DNA from 3 places in the Enterobacter cloacae complex sp. HYC042_NIDB genome. Region 2 is predicted to be linked to each of the others. Evidence: predicted binding sites of a transcription regulator. Region 2 holds the regulator's gene; each other region holds the start of a gene.
The links. Region 2 encodes PurR, which represses purine synthesis genes. Its sites were predicted from a motif close to CANGCAAACGTTTGCNTG; they were not measured.

Region 1 (10,769 bases), 1.8 Mb from region 2:
CCATTCGGGAAGTAGCGCTCCGCAAAGGCTTTTGAACCGACAAACAGGTAGTCGAGCGCGCCCAGCTGATCGACAAGACAGCTTGGCAGGGCCTGAGGCTGGATACTGACCGCCCCAACCACTTCGCCGCGACGCAGGCGTTCCTGGGTGCGGGTTTCATCTTCGACCTGAAGATTCAGGCGGATAGGGGAGTCGGCCAGCACCGGCGCAAGGGCCGGCAGCAGCCAGGTCGCCAGACTGTCGGCGTTCACCGCCAGCGAGAGCAGCAGCGGCGTGGAACCCGTTTGTTCGTCACCCAGCCACTCGTCTTCCAGCAGTTCAACCTGACGCAGCAGGGCGAGAAGCTTTTGCCCTTGCTCCGTTGGGCGCGGCGGTACGGTACGCACCAGCAGCGGCTGCCCGAACATGTTTTCAAGCTGTTTGATACGCTGTGATACGGCGGACTGGGTGATGCACAGCTTTTGCGCTGCGCGCTCAAAGCCGCGTTCACGAATAACTGCATCAAGTGCCTGTAGTGTTCTGTAGTCCGGACGTTTCATTGCTCTGGCTGGCTCCTAAATTTTGCTTAATCTGCACTATGACACAATTTTCCCTTCCTGACAGACGAAATCCATTCGACGTGTTCTATAATGCGCCCTGAGTTTTCACACCACAGGCAAAACGATCATGACGCAGGATGAACTGAAAAAAGCAGTAGGATGGGCCGCTCTCCAGTACGTACAGCCAGGGACCATTGTCGGTGTTGGTACGGGGTCAACGGCGGCGCACTTTATCGATGCACTGGGCACGATGAAGGGGCAGATCGAGGGCGCGGTTTCCAGCTCCGATGCGTCCACGGAAAAGCTGAAAAGCCTCGGCATTACCGTTTTCGATCTCAACGAAGTGGATCGTCTGGGCATTTACGTTGATGGCGCGGATGAAATCAACGGCCATATGCAGATGATCAAAGGCGGCGGCGCGGCGCTGACCCGTGAAAAGATCATCGCCTCCGTGGCGGACAAGTTCATCTGCATCGCGGATGCCTCCAAGCAGGTCGACATTCTGGGTAATTTCCCGCTGCCGGTTGAAGTGATCCCGATGGCGCGCAGTGCGGTTGCCCGTCAACTGGTTAAGCTGGGCGGCCGTCCGGAATACCGTCAGGGCGTGGTCACCGACAACGGTAACGTCATCCTCGATGTTCACGGTCTGGAGATTCTCGACGCGATTGCGCTGGAAAACGCCATCAACGGCATTCCAGGCGTCGTCACCGTAGGGTTATTTGCCAACCGCGGCGCGGATGTGGCGCTGATCGGTACGGCTGACGGTGTGAAAACCATCGTAAAATGATCTGACGGGGGGAGTGCTCCCCCCGCTAAAAAATTTTTGAAAAGCTAAATTTGGTGACTTGTGTCACGCTTTTCCGCCTCTTTTGCCGATCCTGCCACGTTTGTAAATTTTCTCAGCATTTTACTCTGTCATTTTGCCCTGTATGACTTTTCTTCAGAGTGCCGACGCAAACGTTCATATTGCTGCAATAGTTTTTTTTGATATGTTGGCTACAGCGGATTTCAATCCAGCACAACATCAGTTCAGATAAAAACAGGGTCGGGGAAATGGCAAAGGTATCACTGGAGAAAGACAAGATTAAATTCCTGCTGGTCGAGGGCGTGCACCAGAAAGCGCTTGATAGCCTTCGTGCGGCGGGTTACACCAACATCGAATTTCACAAAGGCGCGCTGGACACTGAAGAGCTGAAAGCCGCCATCCGTGATGCCCACTTCATTGGCCTGCGATCCCGTACCCACCTGACTGAAGACGTGATTGCCGCGGCAGAAAAGCTGGTTGCTATTGGCTGTTTCTGCATCGGCACCAACCAGGTCGACCTGAACGCTGCCGCAAAACGCGGTATCCCGGTCTTTAACGCCCCGTTCTCTAACACCCGTTCCGTGGCGGAGCTGGTAATTGGCGAGCTGCTGCTGCTGCTGCGCGGTATCCCGGAAGCTAACGCCAAAGCGCACCGTGGCGTGTGGAACAAACTGGCCGCGGGCTCATACGAAGCCCGTGGTAAAAAGCTGGGTATCATCGGCTACGGCCACATCGGTACCCAACTGGGGATCCTCGCGGAATCGCTGGGGATGCACGTCTACTTCTACGATATCGAAAGCAAGCTGCCGCTGGGTAACGCGACGCAGGTACAGCATCTGTCTGACCTGCTGAACATGAGCGACGTGGTCAGCCTGCACGTGCCGGAAAACGCCTCCACCAAAAACATGATGGGCGCGGAAGAGCTGGCGCTGATGAAGCCGGGATCTCTGCTGATCAACGCCGCGCGTGGTACGGTGGTCGATATCCCTGCACTGTGCGATGCGCTGAAGCGTAAGCATCTCGCGGGGGCGGCCATCGACGTGTTCCCGACGGAACCGGCCACCAACAGCGATCCGTTTAACTCTCCGCTGTGCGAATTCGACAACGTGATTCTGACGCCGCACATCGGCGGTTCTACTCAGGAAGCGCAGGAGAATATCGGTCTGGAAGTGGCGGGTAAGCTGAGCAAATATTCCGACAACGGTTCAACGCTTTCTGCGGTGAACTTCCCGGAAGTGTCTCTGCCGCTGCACGGCGGTCGTCGTCTGTTGCACATCCACGAAAACCGTCCTGGCGTGCTGACCGCCATCAACCAGATTTTTGCCGAGCAGAGCGTCAACATTGCCGCCCAGTATCTGCAGACCAACTCGCAGATGGGCTATGTGGTCATTGATATCGAAGCGGATGAAGACGTGGCTGAAAAAGCGTTGCAGAGCATGAAGGCCATACCGGGAACGATTCGCGCGCGTCTGTTGTATTGATGGTGCGGTCTGTGGTGTCGGGTGGCGGCTACGCCTTACCCGACCTACGTTGAGCTTTTGTAGGCCGGGTAAGCGTAAGCGCCACCCGGCTTTATGCTACCAAAGCCACGTTTTACCTGGCGTTACCACCGCAGGCAGCGGAATATCCCATTTCTCCACCGGCAAGGCTTCTACAGCCTGGCAATCATGCGCATACCCCACCGGCTGCAGCCCGTACTGCTGCCAGTTTTGCAGCGTCCTGTCGTAAAAACCGCCGCCCATACCTAAGCGCTGTCCTTGTTCATCAAACGCCACCAGCGGCGTAATCAGCACGTCCAGCTGTGACAGCGGGAGTACGTCGCGCACGTCGAGTTTCGGTTCGGTGATTTTCAGACGATTCACCACCAGCTCGCTGTGCGGATGGTAGTGCAGAAACAGCAGATTGCCCCGGCTGAACGGATGCAGTACCGGCAGGTAAACTTTTTTCCCGGCGCGCCAGAGCTGGTCGATAAGCGGCTGGGTGTCCAGTTCGCCGTCAAACGAGAGAAACAGCGCGACGGTGTTTGCCATCACCACGGGCGGATAGGCCATCATGCGGGCAGCAGCCTGCTGCGCAAAGTGTGCTTGTTGTTCGGACGTCAGGGCGCGACGACGCTGGCGAATGAGCTGACGGATGTCCTGGCGTGAAGCAGAAACTTCAGGGAATTGAGTCATGGTAGTCGGTAGAAGAAGAGAGAGGGAATCTCCGAGATGCCGCCGCAGGCTGTAACCCTTGAACCCTTGGTTCAAGGTGAATGTGTCGTCATAGTTTTAAGGCTTCTCGGACGAACCGAGCATGCTCACCAACCATGGAGCGCCACATTCTTGTGGTATGAAATATCGGCTCAGGGGACTGGCCCGCTTGCAAACATCTCAGAGAAATTTTGTCTTCACAGTTACTCTACCATAGTCAACTGCGAAGTGTTATTCAAACTTTGGTCCCGGTCTTTCGGGATTGCGACCTTGATCAAGCAACGCCTGTTCAATGGTCTGCTGGAGCATTTTAATGCGCTGCTCCATGCTAGCCGCGTAATCGCGGGTCTTCGCTTTTTCCTGAGTCAGTTCATAGCTGATGTTCAACGCGGCGATGAAAACCAGCTGCTCAGTATTTGTGACTCTAGTGCGTTCTTTTAGATCTTGCAACCGCTGATTCAAATCGTCCGCAGCCTGATTCAAAGCATCCCTTTGTTCAGGTGGACAATTCACTCGCAGTGAACGGCCAAAAATCTGGAGATCGACGGGTTGTGCAGACATGCCACCTTCCTGCTGATTGACTGCGCTGCCTTCGCTTACTGCCCCGGGGGCTGCGAAGGGGCGACACTATAGCTACCCTGATGTGAAGATACAAGCCCTTTTCTGGTATCACCAGGGTCCAAAGTGGTAGCATATCATGAATATCCTCCCTTTGATGACGAATGCGTATGTCTATACAGAACGAAATGCCTGGTTACAAGGATTTAAACCAGTTACTGAACCAGCAGGGAGTCGGTCTTACCCCTGCCGAAATGCACGGTCTGATCAGCGGCATACTGTGCGGCGGAAACAGCGACAGCTCATGGCAGCCGCTGATCCACGACCTCACCAACGAAGGGCTGGCGTTTGGCCACGAACTGGCGGAAGCGCTGCGAAAAATGCACGCGGCAACCAGCGATTCGCTGGAAGACGATGGCTTCCTTTTTCAGCTTTATCTGCCTGAAGGCGACGATGTCAGCGTCTTTGATCGCGCCGATGCGCTCGCGGGGTGGGTAAACCACTATCTGCTTGGCCTGGGCGTCACCCAGCCTAAGCTTGATAAAGTAACCGGCGAAGCGGGTGAAGCGATTGACGATCTGCGCAACATCGCCCAGCTTGGTTACGATGAAGAGGAAGATCAGGAAGAGCTGGAAATGTCTCTCGAAGAGATCATCGAGTACGTGCGCGTGGCGGCGCTGCTGTGCCACGACAACTTTACGCGCTCGCAGCCGACCGCGCCGGAAGTTCGCAAGCCAACCTTACATTAAGAAAAATAACGCACAGGAGGGTGTCATGGTTATCTCGCAACAAGAGTATTTGCGCCGTCGTCAGGCGCTGCTGGCAAACATGCAGCCGGGAAGCGCGGCGCTGATTTTTGCCGCGCCGGAAGTGACGCGCAGCGCCGACAGCGAATACCCCTATCGCCAGAGCAGCGATTTCTGGTACTTCACCGGCTTCAACGAGCCGGAAGCGGTGCTGGTGCTGATTAAGAGCAATGACACCCACAACCACAGCGTGATTTTCAACCGCGTACGAGACTTAACCGCTGAGATCTGGTTTGGCCGCCGCTTAGGGCAAGAGGCCGCCCCGGAAAAGCTGGGCGTTGACCGCGCGCTGGCGTTTAGCGAAATCAACCAGCAGCTCTATCAGCTGCTTAATGGCCTCGACGTGCTCTACCACGCGCAGGGCGAATACGCCTACGCCGATGAGATTGTTTTCAACGCGCTGGAAAAACTGCGTAAAGGCTCGCGGCAGAACCTGTCCGCGCCCGCAACCCTCACGGACTGGCGTCCGGTGGTGCACGAGATGCGTATGTTCAAATCTGAAGAAGAGCTGAACGTGCTGCGCCGTGCGGGCGAAATCAGCGCCCTGGCGCACACCCGCGCGATGGAAAAATGTCGTCCCGGAATGTTTGAATACCAGCTGGAAGGCGAAATTCACCACGAATTTAACCGCCACGGCGCGCGTTATCCCTCCTACAACACCATCGTTGGCGGCGGGGAAAACGGCTGCATTCTGCACTACACCGAAAACGAAAGCGCGCTGCGCGACGGCGATCTGGTGCTGATTGACGCCGGTTGCGAATATCAGGGCTACGCGGGCGACATCACGCGTACCTTCCCGGTGAACGGCAAGTTTTCGCCAGCGCAGCGGGCGATTTATGACATCGTTCTCGAATCTCTCGAGACGGCGCTGACGCTGTATCGCCCGGGCACCTCCATTCAGGAGGTGACCGGTGAGGTGGTGCGTATCATGATTACCGGGCTGGTTAAGCTTGGGATCCTCAAAGGGGATGTCGACACCCTGATTACCGAGAATGCTCACCGCCCGTACTTTATGCACGGCCTGAGCCACTGGCTGGGGCTGGACGTGCACGACGTGGGCGCGTACGGCCCTGAACGTTCGCGCGTGCTTGAACCGGGCATGGTGCTGACCGTCGAGCCAGGCCTGTACATCGCGCCGGATGCCGACGTGCCAGAGGAATACCGCGGAATTGGCATTCGTATTGAAGACGACATCGTCATCACCGAAAGCGGCAACGAAAACCTGACCGCGAGCGTGGTGAAAAAAGCGGACGATATCGAGGCGCTGATGGCAGCGACGCGCGTATGAGCGTGATTATCGTTGGCGGTGGCATGACCGGCGCCACGCTGGCGTTAGCCATCTCGCATTTGACGAAGGGGCAGCTTCCGGTGCATCTGGTTGAAGCCGTCGCGCCGCAGGCGAAGAATCACCCTGGGTTTGATTCCCGCGCCATTGCCCTGGCGCAGGGCACCTGCCAGCAGCTATCCCGCATTGGCATCTGGCAGGCCATCGCCGACTGCGCTACCGCCATTAATACCGTGCACGTGAGCGATCGCGGTCATGCCGGGTTTGTGACGCTGGATGCCCATGATTACCGTATTGACGCGCTGGGTCAGGTCGTTGAACTGCACGATATTGGCCTGCGCCTGTTCCGCCTGTTGCAGGACGCGCCGGGCGTCACGTTGCACTGCCCGGCACGCGTTGCCAGCTTCACCCGTAGTGAAGACGCGGTTAGCGTAACGCTGGACAATGGCACCGTGCTTGACGGACAGCTTCTGGTGGCGGCTGACGGGTCGCGCTCGGCGCTCGGCACCCAGTGCGGCGTAGAGTGGCGGCAGCAGCCTTACGGGCAGGTCGCGGTCATCGCGAACGTCTCGACCGCAGCAGAACACAACGGCCGGGCGTTTGAGCGCTTCACCCAGCACGGCCCGCTGGCGATGCTGCCGATGACGGGCGGGCGCTGCTCGCTGGTCTGGTGCCACCCGCAGGAAAAGGCCGAAGAGGTTAAATCCTGGTCCGACGAACGTTTTTGTACCGAGCTGCAGAAAGCCTTTGGCTGGCGGCTGGGGCGTATTACCCATGCCGGGAAACGTGCGGTCTATCCGCTGTCGTTAACCACGGCATCACAGTCTGTTTCTCACCGCGTGGCGCTGGTCGGCAACGCGGCGCAAACCCTCCACCCCATCGCCGGGCAGGGCTTTAACCTCGGCCTGCGGGATGTGATGAGCCTGGCCGAAACGCTTTCGCAGGCGTGGAGCGAACAAAAAGACTGTGGCGCTTACCCGGTGCTAAGCCATTACCAGACGCGACGTCAGGCTGATAAAGAGGCGACAATTGGCGTCACCGACGGCTTAGTCCATCTCTTTGCCAATCGCTGGGCGCCGCTGGTTGTTGGTCGCAACCTCGGGCTGATGGCGATGGAACTGTTCATTCCGGCACGTGACGTGCTGGCGCAGCGGACCCTGGGTTGGGTCGCGCGTTAAGGAGTTATCACTGTGCAAAATGTTGATGTTGCCATCGTTGGCGGCGGAATGGTTGGACTGGCGCTGGCCTGTGGATTACAGGGCAGCGGCCTGCGCGTGGCCGTGCTGGAGCAAAAGCAGCCCCAGCCTGTCGCATCAGATGCCCCGCCGGAACTCCGCGTGTCGGCGATTAACGCGGCCAGCGAAAAGCTTTTGACGCGTCTCGGCGTCTGGTCAGATATCGTCGCCCAGCGCGCCAGCTGCTATCACGGCATGGAAGTGTGGGACAAAGACAGCTTTGGCCATATTGCCTTTGATGATGAAAGCATGGGCTATAGCCATCTGGGGCATATCATAGAGAATGCGGTGATCCACCACGCGCTGTGGCAGAAAGCAGAGCAGTGCAGCGACGTGACGCTAATTGCGCCTGCGCAGATCCAGCAGGTGGCATGGGGCGAAAACGAGGCGTTTATCACCCTGCAAAGCGGCGACATGCTGACCGCGCGTCTGGTGGTCGGTGCCGACGGCGCTAACTCCTGGCTGCGCAACAAGGCTGATATCCCGCTAACGTACTGGGATTACCGCCATCATGCGATGGTGGCAACGATCCGTACTGAAGAGCCGCACGGCGGCGTTGCGCGGCAGATTTTCCACAACGACGGCATACTGGCGTTCCTGCCGCTTGCCGATCCGCACCTGTGCTCGATAGTCTGGTCCCTGGTGCCGGAGAAAGCGCAGCAGATGCAGGATGCGACGCCGGAGGCCTTTAACCAGGCGCTGTGCGTGGCGTTTGATAATCGCCTTGGCCTGTGCACGCTTGAAAGCGAGCGGCTGGTTTTCCCGTTAACCGGCCGCTACGCGCGTCAGTTTGCGGCGCACCGTCTGGCGCTGGTGGGGGATGCTGCCCATACCATTCATCCGCTGGCCGGGCAGGGCGTTAACCTCGGCTTTATGGACGCGGCGGAACTGGTGGAAGAACTGCGTCGCCTGCACCGTGAGGGTAAAGATATCGGCCAGCATCTGTATCTGCGTCGCTACGAGCGCAGCCGCAAGCACAGTGCGGCGATGATGCTGGCAGGAATGCAGGGCTTCCGCGAGCTGTTTGCCGGGGCAAATCCGGCGAAAAAACTGCTGCGCGATATCGGCCTCAAGCTGGCCGACACCCTTCCCGGCGTCAAACCTCAACTTCTTCGTCAGGCAATGGGTCTTAACGATCTTCCCGACTGGTTACGCTAACCTCGATCCCCGTCACACTTTATTTTCCCGGCCTCTGCGCCGGGGAAATCCCCTCGTTTGAAATATTCTAATTCCACGCCATTTTTCGCATTAGTTATTCTCATGTCATGATTTTTACGTGACGGAAATTCGGCCCGTTTTTCCGCACGAAATATCACCATGTGCTAAATCCTGTTAGATCATTGTTAATTTTGTGCGGGGTTAATCGCATTTTTCCAGTGAATAACTCTGTAGGCTTTTCAGCGTTTTTTGGTCATAAGCTAATGTGATGACCCGTTTTACCTTATGGTTAACCGCCGGTTTCGGTGGTAAGTTCAGGTAAAAGAGAACGTTTGCGTCGGCATTCGCGAACGAGGCCGATACCGGGTTTCACGGTGAATTTTTCAACGAGGACAAGATGGCTCAACAGACTCCTTTGTACGAACAACACGTGTTATGCGGCGCCCGCATGGTGGACTTCCATGGCTGGATGATGCCGCTGCACTACGGCTCGCAGATTGATGAGCACCACGCGGTGCGCACCGATGCCGGTATGTTCGACGTGTCCCACATGACGATTGTCGATCTGCACGGTAGCCGCACCCGGGAGTTTTTGCGTTATCTGCTGGCAAACGACGTCGCCAAACTGAAGACGCCGGGCAAAGCGCTCTATACCGGCATGCTCAATGCCTCGGGCGGCGTGATTGACGACCTTATCGTCTACTACTTCACCGAAGATTTCTTCCGCCTCGTTGTAAACTCCGCCACCCGCGAAAAAGACCTCTCCTGGATCACCCAACACGCCGAACCTTATGCCGTCGACATCACCGTCCGTGACGATCTGTCGCTGATCGCCGTGCAGGGGCCGAACGCGCAGGCAAAAGCCGCGTCTCTGTTCAGCGACGAGCAGCGCACCGCCACCGAAGGCATGAAGCCGTTCTTCGGCGTGCAGGCGGGGGATCTGTTTATCGCCACCACCGGCTACACCGGTGAAGCGGGCTACGAAATTGCGATGCCGAACGAGAAAGCTGCCGATTTCTGGCGTGCCCTGGTAGAGGCGGGCGTAAAGCCTGCGGGTCTGGGCGCGCGCGATACGCTGCGTCTGGAAGCGGGCATGAACCTCTACGGTCAGGAAATGGATGAAGGCGTCTCTCCGCTGGCGGCCAACATGGGCTGGACCATCGCGTGGGAACCGGCTGACCGTGACTTTATTGGCCGTGAAGCGCTGGAGATGCAGCGCGAGAAGGGCACCGAACAGCTGGTGGGACTGGTGATGAAGGAAAAAGGCGTGCTACGCGGCGAGCTGCCGGTGCGCTTTACCGATGCTGACGGCAATCATCGTGAAGGCGTGATCACCAGCGGAACCTTCTCACCGACGCTGGGCTACAGTATTGCACTGGCACGCGTGCCGGCGGGCATTGGCGAAACGGCGGTGGTGCAAATCCGCAACCGCGAAATGCCGGTCCACGTGACCAAACCGATTTTTGTTCGCGCCGGTAAGCCGGTCGCCTAATCATTTTTATCAGGAGAACTTCAATGAGCAATGTGCCAGCAGAACTGAAATACAGCAAAGAACACGAGTGGCTGCGCAAAGAGGCGGACGGCACTTACACCGTAGGGATCACCGAGCACGCGCAGGAGCTGCTGGGCGACATGGTGTTTGTTGACCTGCCTGACGTGGGCACGACTGTTAGCGCGGGCGACGACTGCGCCGTGGCGGAGTCCGTAAAAGCGGCGTCTGACATCTACGCACCGGTAAGCGGCGAGATTGTTGCGGTCAACGATGCGCTGAGCGATTCGCCAGAGCTGGTCAACAGCGAGCCTTATGAAGGCGGCTGGATCTTCAAGATCAAAGCCAGCGACGAATCGCAAGTTGCCGCGCTGCTGGATGCAACCGCGTACGAAGCACTACTGGAAGACGAATAACGTTGTGCCGGATGGCGCTGCGCTTATCCGCCTTACAGGGCCCGGTAAGCGGTAGCGCCACCGGGCAACAGCGTTACAGATAACTACGATTCACTGCACGTATCAGGAACCATCGCTCATGACACAGACTTTAAGCCAGCTTGAAAACCGTGGCGCCTTCATTGAACGTCACATTGGGCCGGATGCTCAGCAACAGCAGGAGATGCTGAAGACGGTTGGCGCGGATTCATTAGACGCACTGATCGGCCAGATTGTGCCAAAAGACATCCAGCTTGCCACGCCGCCT
Region 2 (10,769 bases):
CGTTCCAGAACGTCGACAACGGTCCGAATGAAGAAGCGGACGCGCTGTATCTGATTGAAGAGCTGGCGAAGCGCGGCATTGCCTATCTGCACATGTCCGAGCCGGACTGGGCCGGCGGTAAGCCTTATACGGAAGCCTTCCGTCAGAAAGTGCGCGAGCGCTTCCACGGGGTGATCATCGGAGCGGGTGCTTATACCCCTGAGAAAGCCGAAGATCTGATTAATAAAGGGCTGATCGACGCCGTGGCGTTTGGCCGCGACTATATTGCCAACCCGGATCTGGTTGCTCGACTGCAGCAGAAAGCGGCCCTGAACCCGCAGCGTCCTGAGAGCTTCTACGGCGGCGGCGCGGAAGGCTACACCGACTACCCTTCACTGTAATCTCGCCATTGTTCATTGATAGCGGCGACACTTCGCCGCTATACTAAAACATCGTTTCTGTTCAAAAAAATAGTCTATTCCATTGGTTAATGAGGAAATTATGCGCCTACTTCACACCATGCTGCGCGTTGGCGATCTGCAACGTTCTATCGATTTCTACACTAACGTCCTGGGCATGAAGCTGCTGCGCACCAGCGAAAACCCGGAATACAAATACTCGCTGGCGTTCGTGGGCTACGGCCCGGAAACGGATGAAGCGGTCATTGAACTGACCTACAACTGGGGCGTGGACAGCTATGAGCTGGGCACCGCCTACGGCCATATCGCGCTGGAAGTGGACAACGCGGCCGAGGCGTGTGAACGCATTCGCAGCAACGGCGGTAACGTCACGCGCGAAGCCGGCCCGGTAAAAGGCGGCACCACCGTTATTGCCTTTGTAGAAGATCCGGACGGTTACAAGATCGAGCTGATTGAAGCCAAAGACGCGGGTCGCGGTCTGGGCAACTGATCCTTCAGGGCGCAACATGCGCCCGTAGTTTTACTGCATCACCCTGCAAAATTTGCCATAATGCGCACTGCTTTTTCCCCTTGTAAGAGACCCTGATGTCCGATAACGCTCAATTTAGCGGTCTGTGCGACCGTTTTCGTGGTTTTTATCCCGTTGTCATTGATGTAGAAACAGCCGGATTTAACGCTAAAACCGATGCGCTGCTCGAAATTGCCGCCATCACGCTGAAGATGGATGAACAGGGCTGGCTTACACCGGACACCACGCTGCATTTCCACATTGAACCTTTCGAAGGGGCAAACTTACAGCCGGAGGCGCTGGCGTTTAACGGTATCGATCCGCATAACCCGCTGCGTGGTGCAGTCAGTGAATATGATGCGCTGCACGCCATTTTTAAAATGGTGCGTAAAGGCATGAAAGAGAGCAACTGCAGCCGCGCCATCATGGTAGCCCATAACGCCACCTTCGATCACAGCTTTACCATGGCCGCAGCCGAACGCGCGTCGCTCAAACGCAACCCTTTCCACCCGTTCGTGACCTTCGACACCGCCGCGCTAAGCGGCCTGGCGCTGGGACAAACGGTTTTATCCAAAGCCTGCATTACGGCGGGTATACCGTTTGACGGTACCCAGGCGCACTCCGCCTTATACGATACGGAGCGCACCGCAGAGCTGTTCTGTGAGATCGTCAACCGCTGGAAGCGTCTGGGCGGCTGGCCGCTGCCGATGGGCGACAGTGAAGAATAAAAAAAAGCGACCTCTTCAGGTCGCTTTTTTATTAACGCAGAAAATTATTCTGCGTCCGGCTCTTCCGTTTTGTACTTCGCCGCCGTCTCTTTGATCAGCTGCTGCAGTTCGCCGCGCTGATACATCTCAATCAGGATATCGCAGCCGCCCACCAGCTCGCCGTCTACCCACAGCTGCGGGAAGGTCGGCCAGTTAGCGTATTTTGGCAGCTCAGCGCGGATGTCCGGGTTCTGCAGGATATCAACGTAAGCAAAACGCTCACCACAGGCTGACAGCGCCTGAACCGCTTGCGCGGAGAAGCCGCAGCTTGGCAGCTTCGGAGAACCTTTCATATACAGCAGAATCGGGTTTTCAGCGATCTGGCGCTGGATTTTTTCAATAGTGGTGCTCATGTCTTGCTTCCTTTAACTTCTGTTACGGCAATAGTCTGACATTGTAGCGGGTCAGGCTGGCATCGGAAAATAACATTTTAGTCACGTTTATATATTTTACCCCGACTCCACAAAAGTTGCATTGCAAATGGTGTTTACCCCTTCGCCCGTCAGGGTTTTGCTTAGGGAGCGAACAATTGTGCGTCAGAATGATGAATTTTTTTGCACTTGCTAACGAAACACGTTTTTAGATTGAAAAATGCTATTAACTTCTCGGGTTTTTATGGATTAGAATCGACGGGCTTTGTAAATCACACGCGGGTATTATTGATGACCTGCATATATCAGGGGACTGCCCAGTGGCGCGGATAACTAAAATCTCGATCACGCTCTGTGCTTTACTGTTTACATCACTCACGTTAACGCCAGCGGCAAACGCCTCTCAGCAGGCGCGGCAATCTGCTGTACAAAAAAGCCATCTGGTGAAAGCCACAGAACGTAAGAAAAAAACCAGCAACAAGAACGACAAGAAAAAAACCACCGCTCAGACTAAACAAACCGCTTCCAGCAAGACGAAAACAAAATCTTCCCGCACTACCCGCACCGCCAAAAATAAAGCTTCGCAGACCGCCGCTAACCTCGTTACAGAAAAATGCATTACCCGTAAAGGCCATAAAGCAAAATGCACGAAGGTAACAAAGCTGGCGGATGTGCATAAAGTGCGTGTGCAAAAAGCGCAAAAAACCGCGATGAATAAACTGATGGGGCAGATTGGCAAACCTTATCGTTGGGGCGGCAGTTCGCCGCGTACCGGTTTCGACTGCAGCGGCCTCGTCTATTACGCCTATAAAGATCTGGTTAAATTCCGTATTCCACGTACCGCCAATGAGATGTATCACCTGCGCGATGCGTCACCGGTTAACCGGGGTGAGCTGGAAAACGGCGACCTGGTCTTCTTCCGCACGCAGGGTCGCGGTACGGCTGACCACGTGGGCGTCTACGTCGGCAACGGGAAATTCATCCAGTCTCCGCGCAGCGGTCAGGACATTCAGATCACCTCGCTCAGCGAAGATTACTGGGTACGTCACTACGTCGGCGCGCGTCGCGTCATGACGCCAAAAACCATTCGTTAATCCCTGCCCTGCCGCATCTGCGGCAGGGTAAGTTCCTCTTTTGCATACCCTTTCAATTTGCTATCCTGTCCTTGTTGTCTGTAGGGTTATTGGCAACACAAAATACAATAAGGAGAGAAGCAATGTCGTTCGAATTACCTGCACTACCGTATGCAAAAGACGCCCTGGCACCGCACATTTCAGCGGAAACCCTGGAATACCACTACGGCAAGCATCATCAGACGTACGTCACTAACCTGAACAACCTCATCAAGGGCACCGATTTTGAAGGCAAAACGCTGGAAGAGATCGTTCGCAGCTCAGAGGGTGGCGTTTTTAACAACGCGGCTCAGGTGTGGAACCACACTTTCTACTGGCACTGCCTGGCGCCGAATGCCGGTGGCGAACCTGCCGGTGAACTGGCAGCCGCCATCAACGCCGCCTTTGGCAGCTTTGCAGAGTTTAAAGCGAAGTTTACCGATGCCGCCATCAAGAACTTCGGTTCTGGCTGGACGTGGCTGGTAAAAGAGGCGGATGGCAAACTGGCTATCGTGTCCACGTCTAACGCGGGCACCCCGCTGACCACCAGCGCTACGCCGCTGATGACCGTGGACGTGTGGGAACATGCTTACTACATTGATTACCGTAATGCGCGCCCGAACTACCTGGAGCACTTCTGGGCTCTGGTTAACTGGGACTTTGTCGCGAAGAACTTCGCCGCGTAAGAGACACGCAGAAGGGGTAACCCTTCTGCGTTTTTGCTTATTCAGCCGTGCAAACCGCTTCAGGCTGTTTACGGCCGGACATCATCACCAGCAGCAGGCCGAGCGCGGCAATAATCGCCCCCATCACCGGCACAAAACTGTACCCCAGACCGCCTGAAATCACGGCGCCTCCGGCGGCGGCGCCCAGCGCATTGCCGAGATTGAATGCCCCGATATTCACGGAAGACGAGAGACCCGGCGCCTCATGGGCGACACGCATCACGCGCATCTGCAGCGGCGGCACCACGGCAAAGGTGGCAGCGCCCCAGACAACCATCGCAATCGCCGCGCCGAATTCATTCTGCGCCAGCCACGGGATCGCGACCATAATGACAATCAGCAGGGTTAAAAAGCCCTTCAGCGTGCCGTTCACGGAACGGTCAGCAAATTTCCCGCCGAGATAGTTGCCAATCGAGAAGCCGACGCCAATCAGCACCAGCATCGCGGTAACAAAGAGTGGCGTTGCGTGGGTAATGTCGTGTAAGACCGGCGAAATATAGGTGTAGAGGGTAAACATCGCTCCTGCCCCCAGCACGGTGGTCAGCAGCGCGGAGAGTACCTGCGGGCGCATCAGCACCGACAGCTCTCTGCGTACATCAGGGCGTTCACCCGCACTGCCTTTTGGCAGGGAGAAGAATAACGCCACCATCGCGACCACGCCCAGTCCGGCCGTCGCCAGGAAGGACATCCGCCAGCCAATGACCTCGCCCAGCCAGGTTGCCGCAGGAACACCGCCGATGTTAGCGATGGTCAGCCCCATAAACATGGTCGCCACGGCGCTGGCCTGCTTGTGTTTTGGCACCACGCTTGCGGCCACGACTGAGCCCAGACCAAAGAAGGCACCGTGGTTGAGGCTGGTCAGAATGCGCGACAGCATCAGAGTGGTGTAATCCGGCGAAATGGCCGAAAGCACGTTGCCCAGGGTGAAAATCGCCATCAGGAAAATCAGCGCATTGCGACGCGCACGGTGCGAAAGCAGAAGCGTCATCAGCGGCGCTCCCACCATCACGCCGATAGCGTAGGCGCTGATTAACATCCCGGCGGCCGGGATCGAGACGTCCACGCCCCGGGCGATAACGGGCAGTAACCCCATCGGGGAGAATTCAGTGGTGCCAATCCCAAAAGCGCCAATCGCCAGGGCCAGCAGGGGAAAATTGATTTTCATGCGTCAACTCCGGATGCCGTGTCATGTGGTGACACAGAACAAAGAAGCGGAAAGCATGACATCAATCACAAAAAATGAGAAGTTAACAAAATGGCAAAAGATTTTTGCCAGAGAAGTAACAATCGGAGCGTTCGGGAGGGAGAAGGCTCTCCCCCCGCGTAAATCAATGCAGCGCAGCCGTCAGGCCAGCCGCCACAATCAGCGCCAGCACAATAACGGTGGTGAACAGCGAAAACTTCAGATCGGAACTCATCAATTTTTCTCCTTTTAATCCCCCCACGAAAAGTGAGCTTGCTCATTTTTGCACAGTTTACGTCAAAAATCTTCCTGGATTTAAGCTGATAAACACTTTACCTCTTCCCCTTTTCATCAAGATAGGCCAAAATTCCACGCTAAATTTATTAGCGTACCGGCCATTGACCCCCTCCTGACGTCCCGTGTCGTTTTCCCGGCGTGCCGCAATTCAAAATTGCGTGATAAGGGTGAGAGAAGGCAAACGTTTACCTTCAAGTTTTTCAGGAGTTTAGGATATGGTCTGGAGTGACATTTAATGGCAACAATTAAAGACGTAGCAAAACGCGCAAACGTTTCCACTACAACCGTATCACATGTAATTAACAAAACCCGTTTTGTGGCGGAAGAGACGCGCAACGCCGTCTGGGCAGCGATCAAAGAGCTGCACTACTCGCCGAGCGCGGTTGCGCGCAGCCTCAAGGTTAATCACACCAAGTCTATTGGTCTGCTGGCGACCAGCAGCGAAGCGGCCTATTTTGCCGAGATCATTGAAGCGGTAGAAAAAAACTGCTTCCAGAAAGGCTATACCCTGATTCTCGGCAACGCCTGGAACAGCATTGAAAAACAGCGCGCCTACCTGTCGATGATGGCGCAAAAGCGCGTGGACGGCCTGCTGGTAATGTGTTCAGAGTACCCGGAATCCGTGCTGTCGATGCTGGAAGAGTATCGCCATATCCCTATGGTGGTGATGGACTGGGGCGAAGCGCGCGCCGACTTCACCGACTCCGTTATCGATAACGCCTTTGAAGGCGGTTACATGGCGGGCCGTTATCTGATCGAACGCGGCCACCGCGAGATTGGCGTGATCCCGGGTCCGCTGGAACGCAACACCGGCGCGGGCCGCCTGGCCGGTTTTATGAAAGCGATGGAAGAAGCGCTAATCACCGTGCCGGAAAACTGGATCGTGCAGGGCGACTTTGAGCCGGAATCAGGCTACCGCGCGATGCAGCAGATCGTCTCCCAGCCTCACCGTCCAACCGCCGTTTTCTGCGGGGGCGATATCATGGCGATGGGCGCCCTCTGTGCGGCCGACGAGCTGGGTCTGCGCGTACCGCAGGACATCTCCGTGATCGGGTATGACAACGTGCGCAACGCGCGCTTCTTCACGCCAGCGTTAACCACCATTCACCAGCCGAAAGATTCACTGGGTGAAACGGCCTTCAATATGCTGCTGGACAGGATCGTCAACAAGCGTGAAGAGTCACAGTCCATTGAAGTTCACCCTCGCCTCATCGAACGCCGTTCCGTTGCGGATGGCCCGTTCCGCGACTACCGTCGTTAATTTCATTGCGGAGCCAGTCAGTCTGGCTCCCGCAGCCACTCCCGGTTAAGCGTTTCGCTGTCCCCCAGATAGTCCAGCAGCCAGGCCATCGCCGGCGAGACATCATTTTGTTGCCAGGTGAGGCAGCAGGCCGCATCCGGGAACGGATTCTCCAGCGTTAGCTCAACCCACTCACCGGTGTCGATTCGCGGACGTGCAAAATGGGCGGGCACCATGCCTACGCAGAGCCCGGCGCTGAGGCACGTCGCCGACGATCCCCAGTCAGGGGCGACAACCCGCCGCTGGTTGTCCAGCAGCCAGGTAATTCGCTTCGGCAGCGAGCGGGAGGTATCTTCCAGCACCAGCGACGGCCAGCTGCGCAGCGTATCGTCGCTCAGCGGCCCTTCCGTCGCCGCCAGCGGATGATCGCTTGCCACCACGCATTTCCAGCTCAGCATCCCCATATCGCGAAAGGCGTAACGTCCCCCGACCGGGATCGCCTGGGTCGCGCCAATCGCCATCTCTACCCTGCCGTCCGCCAGCGCATCCCAGACGCCGTTAAACACCTCCTGCGAGACCCGCAGTTCTACGTCTGAGAAATGCCGATAAAAATCGACAATCATCTGCCGGGTGCGCTCGGGCTTAACGATGTTATCCACCGCAATGGAAAGGTGGCCCCGCCAGCCGTTCGCGATCTGCTGACACTGCTCGCGGGTGATCTGCATTTTTTTGATAACAGAACGCCCTTCCTTCAAAAACCACGCCCCTGCGGGCGTTAATTCAACATCACGATGCCGCCGTTCAAACAGCGGTACCGCCAACCACTCCTCAAGCTGTCGCACCGTATAGCTGATGGCCGAAGGGACGCGGTGCAACTCCTGCGCCGCTCCGCTAAAGCTGCCGTTACGCGCGACAGCATCGACCACTTCAAGAGAATAATCGGACCACATTTTCTGCCTGCAAAAAATTTGAATGCACCCGCCAAATATTAGCGTTTCACAAGCGGCTTTGCACTCCCTACACTCAGCGCCAACATATACCTGCCTCCTCAGGAGAATAAAACAGTGCAACCCAGGAAAGGTTTTTTAGTCTGGCTCGGCGGCTTAAGCGTGCTGGGCTTTTTGGCCACCGATATGTACCTGCCGGCGTTTGCCGCCATGCAGGAAGATTTGCAAACCCCTGCTGCCGCCATCAGCGCCAGCCTGAGCCTGTTCCTGGCCGGTTTTGCCTTCGCGCAGCTGCTCTGGGGACCGCTTTCGGATCGCTTTGGGCGTAAACCGGTGCTGCTGCTGGGGCTGGCCATTTTTGCCGTGGGCTGCCTGGGGATGCTATGGGTGCGCGATGCCACCTGGCTGCTGGTGCTGCGGTTTGTTCAGGCGGTCGGCGTCTGTGCCGCGGCCGTGACCTGGCAGGCGCTGGTCACCGATTACTATCCGGCGAACCGCACTAACCGTATTTTCGCCACCATCATGCCGCTGGTAGGGCTCTCACCGGCCCTCGCCCCGCTGCTGGGAAGCTGGATCCTCGCGCACTTTGACTGGCAGGCCATCTTTGCCACACTGTTTGCCATCACGCTGGTGCTGATGCTGCCGGCGTTCGCCCTCAAGCCCGCGCATAAAAAAGAGGCGCACGCAGACGCGAAGCCGATTACCTTCACCTCCCTGCTGAGCGCGAAAGCGTATCGCGGCAACGTTCTGATCTATGCCGCCTGCTCGGCGAGCTTCTTCGCGTGGCTGACCGGCTCGCCGTTTATTCTGCACGATATGGGCTATAGCCCGGCGGCCATTGGCCTGAGCTACGTTCCGCAGACCATCGCGTTCCTGGTGGGCGGGTACGGCTGTCGCGCGGCGCTGCAAAAATGGGAAGGCCAGCAGATGTTGCCGTGGCTGCTGGTGCTCTATGCGCTGAGCGTCATCGGCACCTGGGCCGTAGGGTTTATTCCGGGCGCGGGTCTGGCCGAAATATTGATTCCATTCTGCGTGATGGCCATAGCGAACGGGGCGATCTACCCTATCGTTGTGGCGCAGGCGCTGCGTCCGTTCCCGCAGGCGACAGGCCGCGCGGCTGCGCTGCAGAACACCCTGCAGCTGGGGCTGTGCTTCCTGGCAAGCCTGGTGGTCTCCGCGCTGATCGCCACGCCGCTGCTGACGACAACCAGCGTGATGCTGGCTACCGTTGCGCTGGCCGTCATAGGCTATCGCATGCAGGCTTCCGCTCAGGATGAGAGCACGCAGGTAGAAACCTCGCATGCCTAATCGCGCCAGAAACTATGTTAATTTTCAGTGATTAGGTTGCTAAGAATTTTCTATTGAATCACCAAATTTTGAGGCCTATACTAAATTTGGTTCGATTAAATACGATAAATATTATGTGTTAACGGGAGCCGGAGTGCTCCCGTTTTACCATGGAAGGCATTTCGGCAAGGGTTATCTCCCTTCCTCTGTTCTACGTCGGATACTAGCCTCGCGGTATTTACCGTGAGATTTCTCACAAACCAAAAAAGCGTCTACGCTGTTTTAAGGTTCTGATCACAGTAGGGTGATGGAGAAGCTATGAGTTCATCGTGTATAGAAGAAGTCAGCGTTCCGGACGATAACTGGTCCCGGATCGTCAGTGAACTGTTAGGTCGGGCAGGCATCACTATCAACGGATCATCCCCATCGGATCCTCAGGTTAAACATCCCGATTTTTTTAAACGCGTGTTGCGCGAGGGGTCGCTAGGCCTGGGGGAAAGCTATATGGACGGCTGGTGGGAATGCGAACGGCTGGATACTTTTTTCGCCAGCGTGCTGCGTGCTGGTCTGGAAAAACAGCTCCCCCGTAATCTTAAAGACACCCTGCGTGTCGCCTCTGCCCGTCTCTTTAACCTGCAAAGTAAAAAGCGTGCCTGGATCGTCGGCAAAGAGCATTACGATCTCGGCAACGATCTGTTCAGCCGCATGCTGGACCCCTTCATGCAATACTCCTGCGCCTACTGGAAAGAGGCGTCGACGCTTGAAGAGGCTCAGCAGGCCAAGCTGCGCCTGATTAGCGAGAAATTGCAGTTGCAGCCCGGTATGCGCGTGCTGGATATTGGCTGCGGCTGGGGCGGGCTGGCGTATTTTATGGCGAAGCACTACGGCGTCAGCGTGGTCGGCGTCACCATTTCCGCTGAACAGCAAAAAATGGCGCAGGAGCGGTGCCTGGGGCTTGATGTGGATATCCGCCTGCAGGATTACCGGGACCTGAACGAACAGTTTGACCGGGTCGTTTCCGTGGGCATGTTCGAGCACGTCGGGCCGAAAAATTACGACACCTATTTCGAGGTGGTGGACCGTAATCTGAAACCGGACGGTATTTTCCTGCTGCACACCATCGGCTCTAAGCGGACCGACAATAACGTTGACCCGTGGATCAACAAATACATCTTTCCGAATGGCTGTTTACCGTCCGTACGCCAGATTGCCAACGCCAGCGAATCCCATTTCGTGATGGAAGACTGGCATAACTTCGGCGCGGATTACGACACCACGTTAATGGCGTGGCATGCACGTTTTCAGGAAGCCTGGCCTGAAATTGCGGACAACTATTCTGAACGATTCAAGCGGATGTTTAGCTATTATCTGAATGCCTGCGCGGGAGCGTTTCGCGCGCGAGATATTCAGCTCTGGCAGGTTGTTTTTAGCCGTGGGATTGAACACGGCTTGCGGGTCGCACGCTAGAAAAATAACCCCGGCCAGCCGGGGTTATTTTTTATTCTTCTTCTACAGCTTTAATTATTGCGGCTTCTTTTGCGGCCAGCACGCGCTCAACGGTATCTACAACCGCCTGGGTTTGCGGATCGATTTCGATATTCACGCGATGCCCCAGTTTTTTCGAACCCAGCGTGGTGCGCTGCAGCGTCTCGGGAATTAAATGCACGCAAAAACGCGTCGGAGTAACTTCTCCCACCGTCAGACTAATCCCATCAATGCCAATAAACCCTTTATAGAGGATGTATTTCATTAATGACGGGTCCTGCACTTTAAACCAGATTTGACGGTTATTTTCTGATGTGACGATTTTCGCCACTTCGGCGGTGGTCATGATGTGCCCGGACATCAGATGGCCGCCAATCTCGTCGCTGAACTTCGCCGCGCGCTCAACGTTGACGGTGTCCCCCACCACCAGCTCGCCCAGGTTGGTAATA
Region 3 (10,769 bases), 1.3 Mb from region 2:
CGACCCAACCATGGGTGGCGTCTCCGCAAGCTTCGCGATGCTGGGTGACCTGAACATCGCTGAGCCAAAAGCGCTGATCGGCTTTGCCGGTCCTCGCGTCATCGAGCAGACCGTTCGTGAAAAACTGCCGCCGGGCTTCCAGCGCAGTGAGTTCCTCATTGAGAAAGGCGCTATCGATATGATCGTCCGCCGTCCGGAAATGCGCCTGAAACTGGCCAGCATTCTGGCGAAGCTGATGAATCTGCCAGCGCCTAACCCGGATGAGCCGCGCGAAGGCGTGGTGGTACCGGATCAGGAACCCGAGGCCTGATAACTGAAAAGGGCAGGGCCAGATGGCGCTGCCCTTTTGCTTTATAACCTGTTAATGACAACCGGGCATTATGGAAAATAAAAGCATTCCCCAAGCCACGTCGCCCCTGGCCGCGTGGCTTTCTTATCTGGAAAACCTGCACAGTAAAACCATCGATATGGGTCTTGAGCGCGTAAGCCAGGTTGCCGCGCGTCTCGACGTGCTGAAACCGGCTCCGTTCGTGTTCACCGTTGCAGGTACTAACGGTAAAGGGACGACCTGCCGCACGCTGGAGTCAGTCCTGATGGCGGCGGGGTACAAGGTTGGCGTTTACAGCTCACCGCATCTGGTGCGCTATACCGAGCGCGTGCGGGTGCAGAACACCGAGCTGGCGGAATCTGCCCATACGGCATCGTTCGCGGCTATCGAAGCGGCGCGCGGGGAAACCTCATTAACCTATTTTGAATACGGCACCCTGTCGGCGCTGTGGCTGTTCAAACAGGCGCAGCTGGACGTGGTGATCCTGGAAGTGGGGCTGGGCGGGCGTCTGGATGCCACCAATATGGTGGATGCGGACGTGGCGGTGGTCACCAGCATCGCGCTGGATCATACCGACTGGCTGGGCCCGGACCGTGAAAGCATTGGCCGCGAGAAGGCCGGTATTTTCCGGGCGAATAAGCCCGCCGTGGTGGGCGAGCCGGACATGCCGCATACCATTGCCGACGTGGCGAAAGAGAAGGGCGCACATCTGTTGCGCCGAGGCGTTGACTGGCAGTATGAGCTGCAGGGCAACGGCTGGCGCTTCAGCGATGCGCAGGGCGTGCTGGAGAATCTGCCGCTGCCGCAGGTACCACAGCCTAACGCGGCAACCGCGCTGGCGGCACTGCGCGCCAGCGGATTAGCTGTAAGTGAGCAGGCGATCCGTGACGGCATTCAGAATGCGCTGCTGCCGGGTCGTTTCCAGATAGTCAGCGAGTCACCGCGTCTGATTCTGGATGTGGCGCACAACCCACATGCGGCGGCGTATCTCGCAGGACGTCTCAAATCGTTACCAAAAACCGGGCGCGTGCTGGCGGTTATCGGTATGCTTCATGATAAAGATATCGGCGGCACGCTGGCCTGCATGGAGAGTGTGGTCGATAGCTGGTATTGTGCTCCTCTGGAGGGGCCGCGCGGTGCGACTGCTGAGCAGTTGATGGAACATCTCGGTAAAGGTGCAATCTACAGTAGCGTGGCGCAGGCCTGGCATGCCGCGATGGCGGATGCTAAACCAGAAGATACCGTGCTGGTGTGTGGCTCTTTCCACACGGTGGCACATGTCATGGAAGTGATGGACGCGGGGAGAACCGGTGGCGAGTAAGTTTCAGAACCGTTTAACAGGAACCATTGTGCTGGTCGCGCTCGGGGTGATTATTCTTCCCGGGCTGCTCGACGGGCAGAAAAAACATTATCAGGACGAGTTTGCAGCCATTCCGCTGGTGCCGAAGCCGGGCGACCGCGATGAGCCGGATATGCTGCCTGCGGCGACTCAGGCGCTGCCTGCTCAGCCGCCTGAAGGGGCGGCGGAAGAAGTTCGCGCGGGCGATGCCGCTGCACCGTCACTCGACCCGTCGCGTCTGGCGGCGAATAACAACATCGAGATCGATCCGGTACCGGTAGAGAAGCCTAAGCCTGTTGAAAAACCGAAGCCGGTAGAGAAACCGCAGCCGAAGCCTCAGCAACAGCGAGATAAAGCAGCAGAGCAGCTGGCTGCAGCGTCTGAAACTCCACCACCTGCGAAGCAAGACGCAGCGCCGACCGGCAAAGCCTACGTTGTGCAGCTGGGGGCGCTGAAAAACGCCGATAAAGTCAACGAGGTTGTGGGTAAACTGCGCAGCGCGGGCTATCGCGTTTACACTTCACCTTCCACGCCGGTGCAGGGTAAAATCACCCGTATCCTCGTGGGGCCGGAGGCGTCGAAAGACAAGCTGAAAGGGTCGCTGGGCGAGCTGAAGCAGATCTCCGGGCTGAGTGGTGTGGTGATGAGCTACAGCGCGAACTAAGTACGACCTGCTCCTTTAGAGAGAGGCGATAAGCCACGGCGTTGAACATTTTTTCAGCGCCTTTTTTATTTACGCGCGGGAAGGAAATCCCTACGCAAACGTTTTCTTTTTCTGTTAGAATTCGCCCCGAACTGGATGACAGGGCGTTTAATCGTGGGACACATATGGTCTGGATTGATTACGCCATCATTGCGGTGATTGGTTTTTCCTGTCTGGTTAGCCTGATCCGTGGCTTTGTTCGTGAAGCGTTATCGCTGGTAACCTGGGGTTGTGCTTTCTTTGTTGCCAGTCATTACTACACTTACCTGTCTGTCTGGTTCACGGGCTTTGAAGATGAACTGGTCCGAAATGGAATCGCCATCGCGGTGCTGTTTATCGCGACGCTGATTGTTGGCGCTATCGTGAATTACGTGATAGGTCAGCTGGTCGAGAAAACCGGTCTGTCAGGAACGGACAGGGTACTCGGGATCTGTTTCGGGGCATTACGAGGCGTGCTGATTGTGGCCGCGATCCTGTTCTTCCTGGATACCTTCACCGGGTTCTCCAAAAGCGAAGACTGGCAAAAATCGCAGCTCATTCCAGAGTTCAGCTTCATCATCAGATGGTTCTTTGACTATCTGCAAAGCTCGTCGAGTTTTTTGCCCAGGGCATAAACCCTGAGATGTGGCTTAACGAGGAAAAGACGAATGTGCGGTATTGTCGGTATCGCCGGTTTCATGCCGGTAAACCAGTCGATTTATGACGCGTTAACGGTGCTTCAGCACCGTGGGCAGGATGCTGCGGGTATCATCACCATTGATGCAAACAACTGCTTCCGTTTACGTAAGGCCAATGGCCTGGTAAACGATGTGTTTGAAGCCCGCCATATGCAGCGTCTGCAAGGTAATATGGGGATCGGTCACGTTCGTTATCCTACTGCTGGCAGTTCCAGCGCCTCTGAGGCACAGCCTTTCTACGTCAACTCACCGTATGGCATCACGCTTGCCCATAACGGCAACCTGACCAACGCTCATGAGCTGCGTAAGAAGCTGTTCGAAGAGAAACGTCGCCACATTAACACCACCTCTGATTCAGAAATCCTGCTCAATGTGTTCGCCAGCGAGCTGGATAACTTCCGTCACTACCCGCTGGAAGCAGACAATATCTTCGCTGCCATTGCCGCGACCAACCGCCAGATCCGCGGTGCGTACGCCTGCGTGGCGATGATCATCGGTCACGGCATGGTCGCCTTCCGCGATCCAAACGGCATTCGTCCGCTGGTGCTGGGCAAGCGCGACCTCGGCGATGGCCGTACCGAATATATGGTTGCCTCTGAGAGCGTGGCGCTGGATACCCTGGGCTTCGAATTCCTGCGCGACGTTGCGCCGGGCGAAGCGGTGTATATCACCGAGAAGGGCCAGCTGTTCACCCGTCAGTGTGCCGACAACCCGGTCAGCAACCCGTGCCTGTTTGAATACGTCTATTTTGCCCGTCCGGATTCGTTCATCGACAAGATTTCCGTCTACAGCGCGCGCGTCAATATGGGCACGAAGCTCGGCGAGAAGATTGCCCGCGAGTGGGACGATCTCGACATTGACGTGGTGATTCCTATCCCGGAAACCTCCTGCGATATCGCCCTGGAGATCGCCCGCATTCTGGACAAGCCGTACCGTCAGGGCTTCGTGAAGAACCGCTACGTTGGCCGCACGTTTATCATGCCGGGCCAGCACCTGCGCCGTAAGTCGGTGCGCCGTAAGCTGAACGCCAACCGCGCGGAATTCCGCGACAAGAACGTTCTGCTGGTGGATGACTCCATCGTTCGCGGCACCACCTCTGAGCAGATTATCGAGATGGCGCGCGAAGCGGGTGCGAAGAAAGTCTACCTGGCGTCTGCCGCGCCGGAGATTCGCTTCCCGAACGTGTACGGCATTGATATGCCAACCGCCAACGAGCTGATTGCTCACGGCCGTGAAGTGGATGAGATTCGCCAGATCATCGGTGCCGACGGCCTTATTTTCCAGGATCTGAACGATCTCATCGACGCGGTGCGCGCCGAGAATCCGGAGATTCAGCAGTTCGAATGCTCCGTGTTCAATGGCGTCTACGTGACGAAAGACGTTGACCAGCAGTACCTCGACTACCTTGATTCGCTGCGCAACGACGATGCGAAAGCCGTTCAGCTGCAAAACGATCTCGAAAGCTTAGAGATGCACAACGAAGGTTAATCTCTCCGCAGGTGAGGGCGCTCGCCCTCACTTGCAACTCCCCGCAAAATCCTGCACAGTCAGCCCAGAATTCAGCAAGGGCGAAATCATGAAACGACTCATAATAGGCATCAGCGGTGCCAGCGGCGCGATTTACGGCGTACGCCTGCTACAGGTTTTGCGTAACGTGGCAGAAGTGGAAACGCATCTGGTGATGAGCCAGGCGGCGCGGCAAACCCTCTCCCTTGAAACGGATCTCTCCCTGCGCGATGTCCAGGCGCTGGCGGACGTGGTTCACGATGCCCGCGATATCGCCGCCAGCATCTCCTCAGGCTCGTTTAAAACCGCCGGTATGGTGATCCTGCCCTGTTCAATCAAAACGCTCTCCGGGATTGTGAACAGCTATACCGACACGCTGGTAACGCGCGCGGCGGACGTGGTGCTGAAGGAGCGCCGCCCGCTGGTGCTCTGCGTGCGGGAAACGCCGCTGCACCTGGGCCATCTGCGCCTCATGACTCAGGCCGCTGAGCTGGGCGCGGTGATCATGCCGCCGGTGCCGGCGTTCTATCACCGACCGCAGTCGCTGGACGATGTGATCAATCAGACCGTCAATCGCGTGTTGGATCAGTTTGACATCGACCTGCCCGAAGACCTCTTCACCCGCTGGCAGGGAGCCTGATTCTGTGCACAAATGCTGTGCATGAAAAGAGACGTTGCCCTGTTTCAGGGCAATTATGCAACGGCGATCATATCCTCGACATTTAATTCGCTTTTTCCCTTTTTCTCTTTCCGGTTCGTTCGGCAGACCTGCTATCTTTCACCATTAAGGCAATATCGCAACGTTTTATTAACATATTTAACGTCGAACTTTTGACCAGACGGCAATGTGGCATAAGACCTGCAAGAGAAGCCTGCAACACAACACATAACACAATACATAATAAAATCACGGTACTTGAGGGTAAATGTATGAAGAAGACGGTTCTGGCTCTGTCTTTGCTGGTGGGGTTAAGTGCGGCGGCAGGTAGCTACGCAGCGCTTCCACAGACGGTTCGTATCGGTACAGACGCAACCTACGCGCCATTCTCTTCCAAGGATGCGAAAGGCGATTTCGTGGGGTTTGATATCGATTTGGGAAATGAAATGTGCAAACGTATGGAAGTGAAATGCACATGGGTGGGCAGCGACTTCGACGCGTTAATCCCGTCGCTGAAGGCAAAGAAAATCGACGCCATTATCTCTTCTCTCTCCATCACCGAAAAACGCCAGCAGGAGATTGCCTTCTCTGACAAGCTCTACGCTGCGGATTCGCGTCTGATTGCCGCGAAAGGTTCCCCGATCCAGCCGACCATCGACTCGCTGAAAGGCAAGCATGTGGGCGTGCTCCAGGGCTCGACCCAGGAAGGTTACGCGAATGCCAACTGGCGCGAGAAGGGCGTCGACGTGGTGGCTTACCAGAACCAGGATCTGATCTACTCTGACCTGGCGGCAGGCCGTCTGGATGCCGCGTTCCAGGATGAAGTCGCGGCGAGCGAAGGCTTCCTGAAGCAGCCGGCCGGTAAAGATTACGCCTTTGCGGGCCCGTCCGTGAAAGACAAAAAATACTTTGGTGACGGCACCGGCATCGGCCTGCGTAAGGACGATAAAGAGCTGAAAGCCGCCTTTGACAAAGCATTCACGGAGCTGCGCAAAGACGGTACCTACGACAAACTGGCGAAGAAATACTTCGACTTCAACGTCTACGGTGACTAACGCACCAGCGTGGTGCGTCGCGGGTGTGGATGATTCAATATGGTGCAATTTGTGCACCATATTGGGTCACTACGTGCATACTTAAGCATTTATAATGCAAAAATTCCCGTCTGAAAGGCATTATTCTTTGCCTGACAGCGTGGATTAATGGCACATTAACCCCACCCCGTCGTCGTAAAAAAAACGTATGAAGACAGTTTGTTGAGGACAAATATGAAAAAACTCGTGTTGTCATTATCTCTGGTACTGGCCTTTTCCAGCGCCACCGCGGCCTTCGCAGCCATTCCGCAGAAAATTCGTATTGGCACCGATCCCACCTACGCGCCGTTTGAATCGAAGAATTCAAAGGGTGAACTGGTGGGTTTTGACATCGATCTGGCCAATGAGCTGTGCAAACGCATCAAAGCACAGTGTACTTATGTAGAGAACCCGCTGGATGCGCTGATCCCTTCACTGAAAGCAAAAAAAATAGACGTGATTATGTCCTCGCTTTCCATCACCGAGAAACGTCAGCAGGAGATTGCCTTCACCGACAAGCTCTATGCGGCCGATTCACGTCTGGTAGTGGCTAAGTCTTCTGACATTCAACCGACCCTCGAGTCGCTGAAGGGGAAACGCGTGGGCGTGCTGCAGGGCACCACGCAGGAAACTTACGGTAACGAACACTGGGCGCCGAAGGGGATCGAAATCGTCTCCTATCAGGGCCAGGAAAATATTTACGCAGACCTGACGGCAGGCCGTATTGATGCGGCATTCCAGGATGAAGTCGCGGCAAGCGAAGGTTTCCTGAAGCAGCCGGTAGGCAAAGATTACAAGTTCGGCGGTCCGTCCATTAAGGATGAGAAGCTCTTTGGCGTGGGTACCGGTATGGGCCTGCGTAAGGAAGACAACGAACTGCGTGAGGCGCTGAACAAAGCGTTTGCTGAAATGCGCGCTGACGGCACCTACGACAAGCTGGCGAAAAAGTACTTCGATTTCAATGTGTACGGCGGCTAATCGCTCCGTCAAATAACGTGCGGCCCCTCCCGCTGGGGGAGGGGATAAGACACGGTTTACCACTCACGATACGACAGGGCTCGCGGTATGCTGTACGGATTTTCTGGCGTTATTTTACAGGGCGCGCTTGTCACCCTTGAGCTGGCTATCAGCTCCGTGGTGCTGGCGGTGCTGATAGGTCTGGCGGGCGCAGGGGCGAAGCTTTCGGCTAACAAACCGCTGGCGCTCATTTTCGAAGGCTATACCACGCTCATTCGCGGCGTACCCGATCTGGTGCTGATGCTGCTTATTTTTTACGGCCTGCAGATTGCCCTGAACAGCGTGACGGATGCGATGGGCATGGGACAAATTGATATCGACCCGATGGTGGCCGGTATTATCACCCTCGGTTTTATCTACGGTGCCTACTTCACGGAAACCTTCCGTGGCGCTTATATGGCGGTTCCCAGAGGACACATTGAAGCGGCAACCGCATTTGGTTTTACCTCTTCACAAACGTTTCGCCGGATTATGTTCCCGGCCATGATGCGCTATGCGCTGCCGGGCATCGGTAATAACTGGCAGGTTATCCTCAAAGCGACGGCGCTGGTCTCGCTGCTCGGTCTGGAAGACGTCGTGAAAGCGACTCAGCTGGCGGGCAAGAGCACCTGGGAGCCATTCTACTTTGCGGTGGTCTGCGGCGCGATCTATCTGGTCTTTACGACCGTCTCCAATGGTGTGCTGCTTCTGCTCGAGCGTCGCTACTCCGTGGGTGTGAAGAGGGCTGACCTGTGATTGAGATTATTCAGGAATACTGGAAATCCCTGCTGTGGACGGATGGCTACCGCTTTACCGGCGTGGCGATCACGCTCTGGCTGTTGATTTCTTCCGTGGTGATGGGCGGCATTCTGGCGGTGTTTCTCGCCATCGGTCGCGTGTCGAACAATAAATTTATTCAGTTCCCGATTTGGCTATTTACCTATGTGTTTCGCGGCACGCCGCTGTACGTGCAGCTGCTGGTGTTCTATTCGGGGATGTATACGCTGGAGATCGTAAAAGGCACGGAAATGCTGAATGCGTTCTTCCGCAGTGGCCTGAACTGTACGGTGCTGGCGCTAACGCTCAATACCTGCGCCTATACCACCGAGATTTTCGCCGGGGCCATTCGTTCCGTGCCGCACGGTGAGATCGAGGCCGCGCGCGCGTACGGCTTCTCGTCGGTGAAGCTTTACCGCTGCATTATTCTGCCGTCGGCGCTGCGCATTGCGCTACCGGCCTACAGCAACGAAGTGATTTTGATGCTGCACTCCACCGCGCTCGCCTTTACCGCCACGGTGCCGGACCTGCTCAAAATCGCGCGCGATATCAACTCCGCGACCTATCAGCCGTTTACCGCGTTTGGCATTGCGGCGGTGCTCTATTTAATTATCTCTTATGTTCTGATTAGCCTGTTCCGTAAGGCTGAAAAACGCTGGTTGCAGCATATAAAACCTTCTTCGACGCACTGAGAAAGATGATGGCTGAGAACAAATTAAACGTTATTGATTTGCACAAACGCTACGGCGAACATGAAGTGCTGAAAGGGGTGTCGCTGCAGGCTAACGCAGGCGACGTAATCAGTATCATCGGTTCATCCGGCTCGGGTAAAAGTACCTTCCTGCGCTGCATTAACTTCCTCGAAAAGCCGAGCGAAGGCTCGATTGTGGTGAGCGGGCAGAACATCAACCTGGTGCGTGACAAAGACGGCCAGCTGAAGGTGGCGGATAAGAATCAGCTGCGCCTGCTGCGTACGCGCCTGACGATGGTGTTCCAGCATTTCAACCTCTGGAGCCACATGACGGTGCTGGAGAACGTGATGGAAGCGCCGGTTCAGGTGCTCGGCCTAAGCAAGCAGGAAGCCCGGGAACGCGCGGTGAAATACCTGGCGAAAGTGGGGATCGATGAGCGCCAGCAGATGAAGTATCCGGTACACCTCTCCGGCGGCCAGCAGCAGCGTGTCTCCATCGCCCGCGCGCTGGCGATGGAGCCGGAAGTGCTGCTGTTCGACGAACCGACCTCCGCGCTGGACCCGGAACTCGTAGGCGAAGTGCTGCGCATCATGCAGAAGCTGGCCGAAGAGGGCAAAACGATGGTGGTGGTGACGCACGAGATGGGCTTCGCCCGTAACGTCTCGAACCACGTGATTTTCCTGCATCAGGGGAAAATTGAAGAGCAGGGGCACCCGGACGAGGTGCTGGCAAACCCGCAGAGCCCGCGTTTGCAGCAGTTCCTTAAAGGATCTCTGAAATAAAGAGGGCATCAGCCCGCAGTGCAGCCCAATCGCCCGGTGACGCTTCGCTTACCGGGCCTACAAAACCCCAGGCCGGGCAAACGCAGTGCCGCCCGGCATTCAGGCCGCACCACACTCCAGGCGATACACCCAGTCGTCATACCGCACGCCGTCAATCTCATACGCCTTTTCAAGCACCTGCGTGCGCACAAACCCGGCTTTCTCAAGCACCCGTACAGAGCCGCCGTTGTCCGCCAGCACGTACGCGTTAATCGCCTTCACGCCGGTCTGGTTGAACGCATAATCACACACCGCGCGCAGCGCTTCGCTGGCGATCCCTTTTCCCTGCGCGGCAGGCACAACCGTATAACCGATATCCGCCTCTTCATGATTCTCAGGGCTGATTTGCAGGCCAATATCGCCCAGCGGCGTATCTTCATTCAGAAAGCGGATCACGAAGACATGCTCCGCCATCAGGCGTGCGGCAAACACGCGTCGGGTCTCTTTCTCAGGCGCAATCGCGGCCATATAGCGCATAATATCGCGGTTTTCGCGCAGCGAACGGAAGAACGCCCAGTCAGAGGGTTCGAAAGGGGTGAGATGAAGCCGGGGAGTGGTGATGGTTGCCATTGTTACGCCATTTCATCGGAACATGGTGTATCACTGTAACATATTCAGCGTACCACATCCCCCAGCGCCTCTTCTAAGTCATACCAGCGAAACGCAAACCCGGCCGCTTCCAGCCGTTTTGGCAGCGCGCGCTGACCGCCCAGCACCAGCACGGACGCTTCGCCCATCAACAGGCGAATTGCCGTCGCAGGCACGCGTAATATCGCCGGGCGATGCAGGGCATGCCCCAGCGCGTGGGCAAACTGTTCATTTCGCACCGGATACGGCGCAACCATGTTAAACGGCCCGCGCAGATCGTTATCCAGCAGCCATATAATGCCGTTCACCATATCGTCGATATGGATCCAGGCCAGGTACTGTCGACCGTTGCCGATCGGCCCGCCGAGCCCCAGCCTGAATGGCGGAAGCATTTTACCCAGAATGCCGCCTTTCGACGCAAGCACCACGCCGGTACGCAGCAGGCAGACGCGGGTATTATCGCTTTGCGCCGCGCAGGCGATGCGCTCCCACTGGGCGCAGAGTTTATGGGTGAACTCGTTGTGGGGCGGCTCTTCCTCGGTCACCACCACTTCGCCGAGATCGCCGTAATAGCCCGTCGCAGAGCCTGAAATCAGCACCGACGGCGGGGT

Region 1: the regulator PurR is predicted to act here: its motif matches at 8,900-8,917, upstream of gcvT (glycine cleavage system aminomethyltransferase GcvT).
Region 3: the regulator PurR is predicted to act here: its motif matches at 2,423-2,440, upstream of cvpA (colicin V production protein).

Annotation. Positions count from the first base shown of each region.
Region 1 is NZ_CP109650.1:4,072,762-4,083,530, reverse strand. It holds gene argP (DNA-binding transcriptional regulator ArgP) at 1-539, opposite strand, end outside; gene rpiA (ribose-5-phosphate isomerase RpiA) at 667-1,326, shown strand; gene serA (phosphoglycerate dehydrogenase) at 1,593-2,825, shown strand; gene OKF39_RS19475 (5-formyltetrahydrofolate cyclo-ligase) at 2,922-3,518, opposite strand; RNA gene ssrS (6S RNA) at 3,543-3,726, opposite strand; gene zapA (cell division protein ZapA) at 3,768-4,097, opposite strand; gene OKF39_RS19460 (YecA/YgfB family protein) at 4,265-4,843, shown strand; gene pepP (Xaa-Pro aminopeptidase) at 4,875-6,188, shown strand; gene ubiH (2-octaprenyl-6-methoxyphenyl hydroxylase) at 6,185-7,363, shown strand; gene ubiI (FAD-dependent 2-octaprenylphenol hydroxylase) at 7,376-8,578, shown strand; gene gcvT (glycine cleavage system aminomethyltransferase GcvT) at 8,976-10,070, shown strand; gene gcvH (glycine cleavage system protein GcvH) at 10,094-10,483, shown strand; gene gcvP (aminomethyl-transferring glycine dehydrogenase) at 10,602-10,769, shown strand, end outside.
Region 2 is NZ_CP109650.1:2,223,939-2,234,707, reverse strand. It holds gene nemA (alkene reductase) at 1-380, shown strand, start outside; gene gloA (lactoylglutathione lyase) at 481-888, shown strand; gene rnt (ribonuclease T) at 984-1,634, shown strand; gene grxD (monothiol glutaredoxin 4) at 1,679-2,026, opposite strand; gene OKF39_RS10720 (C40 family peptidase) at 2,365-3,138, shown strand; gene sodB (superoxide dismutase [Fe]) at 3,261-3,842, shown strand; gene OKF39_RS10710 (MFS transporter) at 3,880-5,046, opposite strand; gene cydH (cytochrome bd-I oxidase subunit CydH) at 5,210-5,299, opposite strand; gene purR (HTH-type transcriptional repressor PurR) at 5,597-6,622, shown strand; gene punR (DNA-binding transcriptional activator PunR) at 6,640-7,551, opposite strand; gene punC (purine nucleoside transporter PunC) at 7,666-8,856, shown strand; gene cfa (cyclopropane fatty acyl phospholipid synthase) at 9,154-10,302, shown strand; gene OKF39_RS10680 (riboflavin synthase) at 10,334-10,769, opposite strand, start outside.
Region 3 is NZ_CP109650.1:3,513,670-3,524,438, reverse strand. It holds gene accD (acetyl-CoA carboxylase, carboxyltransferase subunit beta) at 1-310, shown strand, start outside; gene folC (bifunctional tetrahydrofolate synthase/dihydrofolate synthase) at 381-1,649, shown strand; gene dedD (cell division protein DedD) at 1,639-2,331, shown strand; gene cvpA (colicin V production protein) at 2,496-2,984, shown strand; gene purF (amidophosphoribosyltransferase) at 3,018-4,535, shown strand; gene OKF39_RS16815 (UbiX family flavin prenyltransferase) at 4,624-5,193, shown strand; gene argT (lysine/arginine/ornithine ABC transporter substrate-binding protein ArgT) at 5,484-6,266, shown strand; gene hisJ (histidine ABC transporter substrate-binding protein HisJ) at 6,480-7,262, shown strand; gene OKF39_RS16800 (histidine ABC transporter permease HisQ) at 7,350-8,036, shown strand; gene OKF39_RS16795 (ABC transporter permease) at 8,033-8,749, shown strand; gene hisP (histidine ABC transporter ATP-binding protein HisP) at 8,758-9,531, shown strand; gene OKF39_RS16785 (GNAT family N-acetyltransferase) at 9,631-10,140, opposite strand; gene OKF39_RS16780 (TIGR01777 family oxidoreductase) at 10,185-10,769, opposite strand, start outside.